DNA from 2 places in the Vibrio sp. PID23_8 genome. Region 1 is predicted to be linked to the other one. Evidence: predicted binding sites of a transcription regulator. Region 1 holds the regulator's gene; the other holds the start of a gene.

Region 1 (2,211 bases):
ACATCAATCAAGCGGTCAGTAGATTCCCACAAATCATCAGAAATAGCATAGTATTTCGTCACTACGGGGAATCCACGTTTCTTGTAGACGTACGGTTTTAATCCTTGAGTCTCGAAGTCAGATGAAGTTTTTTGGTCTCCTCGAATATGAAGTTGATTGTTCACAACGAGTGCAAACATCGTTTCATCAGCGAAAAGCCCGAAGCCACCAAACATTGAGCGCGACTTGATCGTACCAAGTGCCTCAAACAGCTTCATTGAGTCTTTGAGTATCGGTTTATCCATGGTGTGTTATCTCGGTGTAATTAATATTACGCCACCAAAAATCAGGTCCGAGAGATTAGCAAATGCATGCAGACACAATGTCATTAAAGGGTAAACTCACTTAATGCATATTTGCCATCGGTAACCCCGCTACCTTTCACTATATTTAGTGGTTAAGGCCGGAGGCTTTGCGTCCCATCCTTTCGAATGGTTTGCCCTGTGCGTGACAAGAGGAGAATACTTCGTATATTGCATTAACATCACGTTTCAAACACTAAAGTGTGATCTCTATTCAACTAATGGTGCCATCTTAATGTGTCTAATTTCATATTTTGAAATGTCTACTTGCCATACAAAAGCTTGATGTAGGAAATGGGCAACAAGTTAGTTAAAACAGCAATTTATCTTAGCTTTTGATTATATAAGTAATGTGAAATGCTTAAAAAATTTTATTTTACGAAATAAAAAAAGCACTCCGAAGAGCGCTTTATAAACTTGAGGGGGAGTTAGTTCAATTTCTTAACGGTGTTACGAACCACAATCTCAGGCTGCATTTCAAAAATGCGTTTTTCGTGTTCTTTGTCTTTGATTCGCTCTAGTAAAATCTCGAACGCATTCTTACCAACACGTCTTTTTGGTTGGTGAATAGTCGTTAGAGGAGGCGAGAAGAACTCCGCAAGCTCAATATTGTCATAGCCAATCACTGAGATATCATCAGGGATTTTTATGCCATTTTGTTGTAGACGGCTCATTAAGCCTAATGCCATGGTATCGTTAAAACAGAATACCGCAGTAGGGCGTTTATCCATTGCCGTAATGTTGTCTGCAGCAAGTACTGCCGTATCACACTCGAAGTTACCTTCGAGAATTAACTCTTCGTTTACTGGTAGCTTTGCTTCAGCCATTGCACGTCGAAAACCAGAAATACGCTCTTTACATGCTGCTTTATCAAAGTGACCGCTTAGGCATGCAATATCGGTGTGACCATTGTCAATCAGGAACTTCGTTGCTAGGTAACCACCTTCTTCAGAGTTGTCGATGATCTTATCCGCCTTTGAGCTTTCTGGGCCCCAGTCCATGACAACTTTTGGTATATCAGCATGGCGATCCAGCATTTCTTGTAGCTCTTCGGTTAAATCCGAGCACATCACTAAAATGCCATCAACACGCTTTTCTGCCAGCATTCGAATATAGTCACGTTGCTTCTCATAGATACCACCAGTATTACATAGGATCAGTGTGTATCCTTGGCGGTAACAGTAGCTTTCAACACCGTCAATAACTTCAGAGAAGAATAGGTTTGTTGATTGTGTTACCAACATGCCGATAGTACGGGTTGAGTTACACTTTAAGCTGCGGGCAACAGCACTTGGCGCGTAATTTAGTTCATCAACTGCTTTCATTACTTTTTCTTGGGTTGTTTCTGCAACAAAGCGCGTTTTATTAATTACGTGCGAAACTGTTGTGGTAGAAACGCCGGCTAAGCGAGCAACGTCTTTTATAGTGGCCATAAATGATGTCCTGTATCGAGCTACTTAATACCGTAGTGAATACAACCTTACGCTTAGTATCTGCGCAAACCGAGTGTTATGAGGAAAGTAGTACTCAATAGTTCAGGCAGTGGTTGTTCCGAAATCGGTATAATAAAGGTTTGTAGCAACATTCGTTGCTGAGAGTATTATTCCTTTTAGTTACAATAAGGAATGGATCAGCAATGATGTTAATAAAACACAAAAACCGCTATATTTCAGCGGTTTACATATAAATCATATTTAATCGTTTGCGTTCACATTTTAGACTGATGCGAGCACGCTGGCAATGTTTTCAGCTGTGGTTTTGTGTATTTCAAGTCACATTTTAACTGCGAAATGAAAAGGCTTTTCTACGCCAGACTAAAACTGAACGAACAAATAAGGAGCTCTGAACTCCCCAAAATAGGCGGCAATTA
Region 2 (2,211 bases), on a different contig from region 1:
CTTTGTTTAGACGAGGAATGTTACCGTTTTCGTCAGTTAGTCCCGCTTTTTGAGACACACCGACTAGCGTGCCTGCCGTATCGAACAAATCCACGAATAAGAAAGCAAATACGACTGAAATCATGCCAACTTCAAATAAGCCAGAGAAGTCTAACTGCATGAACGTTGGAGCTAAACTTGGTGGTGCGGACATGACTCCGCCCCATTGCACATCACCAAAGATAAGACCTAACGCCGTTACGCCAAGAATGGCGATCATTACCGCGCCTTTTACACCACGGTGAACTAAAGCAATAGTAAGGAAAAAACTAATCGCCGCAAGCACTGATTGAAGTGACGTGATGTTGCCCATAGAAACCAGTGTCGCTGGGTTATCAACTACGATGCCTGCATTTTTAAGCGCGATAAATGCAAGAAAAAGACCGATACCAGCAGAAATACCTGTACGCAAAGAAAGAGGAATCGAATTGATGATCCATTCACGGATCTTAAACACACTCAATGCAATGAAAAGCAAACCAGAAACGAATACAGCAGCTAACGCCACTTGCCAGGTATAGCCCATACCCAACACAACAGAATAGGTGAAAAACGCATTCAAACCCATGCCCGGAGCTTGAGCAATTGGGTAATTAGCAACTAAGCCCATTATGAAACAGCCAATCGCAGCGGCAAGACACGTCGCAACAAATACAGCGCCACGATCCATACCTGCATCCGCAAGAATCGTCGGGTTTACAAAAATGATGTAAGCCATGGTAAGGAAAGTAGTAATACCTGCGATGATCTCAGTGCGCACATTGGTGCCGTTTTCACTAAGTTTAAATAGCCTTTCGAGCATGTTCGAATCCTGTAAAGATAAAAAGTAAACGGTTGCGTAATCGATTGGCTGGGATTATAAAGTTATCAAATAACAAATTCCAGATAGAATTTTCACTCTAATGCATTTTTTTCTTTGGATATGCAATTCATTCGGTAGAACCTGAAGCGCTCGTAGAGTTTATACCTTAATAAACAAACAGTAATAGACGAATACGCTATTTAAGGCGATGTGTACAAAGTGAACAATGTATTAAACTTCCAAATAAAAATACCAACTTTTCAACCTAAAACACTTAATTATTTGGCTGGTAATTGGGGTAAGCGGGGCAGTGGTAACAGAAAAGAGCTTTGGTGGTGAGAAAGTAGCCGGAAACGAAAAAAAAGATAAAAAAACGCCACTCAAAATGAGTGGCGGTGAATCATGTCAGCACTATTACTGAAAAAAAATTCCAATTTATAGGGGTGAACAAACTGTTCGAGTCACATGCGTTGGTTGCAATTAGTAACCAAAGCTTGTTGGGTATACAAAGTTACCGGTATAAACAGATTTGTTATTCCAGAACATTGCACTTGGTAAACCTTTCATAAATATCACCTTCTAAATCAATTAATACTGTCGTTGATTTCTCGGTTCCTTGGAGGCGATAAACGGACTCATCCTTTGAGCATTTCATTCTTCTTTAAAAAGCTGGTTACAAATATACCATTAAGAAATTAAATTACAACATTTATAGTGAGCTACATCACGCAAAACTCAAAAAAACACCACATTAAAAGCTTATGTGAAAGTTAATTACAAAAGAGTTGACTGTAATTTGATGGCTTTTTCAAATGATATGCACTTAACTTCACCTCCTATTAATGACTTCTTCGCCGAGAAAGGAGATACCTACGTTAGAATTCCTTTTCCTGACGACTACTCGCGATATCGTTCTGGTGGTATGCTTGATTCCAATTTAAAGCCAATACTAACTAGCATGTACTGCTAGACATAAAATATTTTTGCGACACATATTTGGCAAAACACATCAAAAGGAGTCCTCCGTGTCTGAATTCCATTCTGAGATCAGTACCTTATCACCTGCTCCACTTTGGCAGTTCTTCGATAAGATTTGTTCCATTCCTCATCCTTCAAAACATGAAGAAGCGCTCGCTCAGTACATTGTTAACTGGGCTACGGAGCAAGGTTTTGACGTACGTCGCGATCCCACTGGCAACGTGTTTATTAAAAAGCCAGCTACACCTGGCATGGAGAACAAGAAAGGTGTGGTGCTTCAAGCACACATCGATATGGTGCCACAAAAGAACGAAGACACTGATCACGACTTCACTATAGATCCTATCCAGCCATACATTGATGGCGAATGGGTAACTGCAAAAGGAACAACG

What was found. Region 1 encodes PurR, which represses purine synthesis genes. Its sites were predicted from a motif close to TNANGNAAACGTTTNCNTNA; they were not measured.
Region 2: a site for PurR is predicted at 862-881, ahead of AK966_RS06395 (NCS2 family permease). Genes of this name have one in related genera too.

What each region holds. Positions count from the first base shown of each region.
Region 1 covers NZ_LIXE01000001.1:295,171-297,381, reverse strand. Annotated here, with positions in the region: gene AK966_RS01320 (TfoX/Sxy family DNA transformation protein) at 1-284, opposite strand, end outside; cyclic di-GMP riboswitch class I at 401-490, opposite strand; gene purR (HTH-type transcriptional repressor PurR) at 770-1,774, opposite strand; gene torD (molecular chaperone TorD) at 2,209-2,211, opposite strand, start outside.
Region 2 covers NZ_LIXE01000002.1:520,126-522,336, forward strand. Annotated here, with positions in the region: gene AK966_RS06395 (NCS2 family permease) at 1-841, opposite strand, end outside; gene AK966_RS06400 (aminoacyl-histidine dipeptidase) at 1,867-2,211, shown strand, end outside.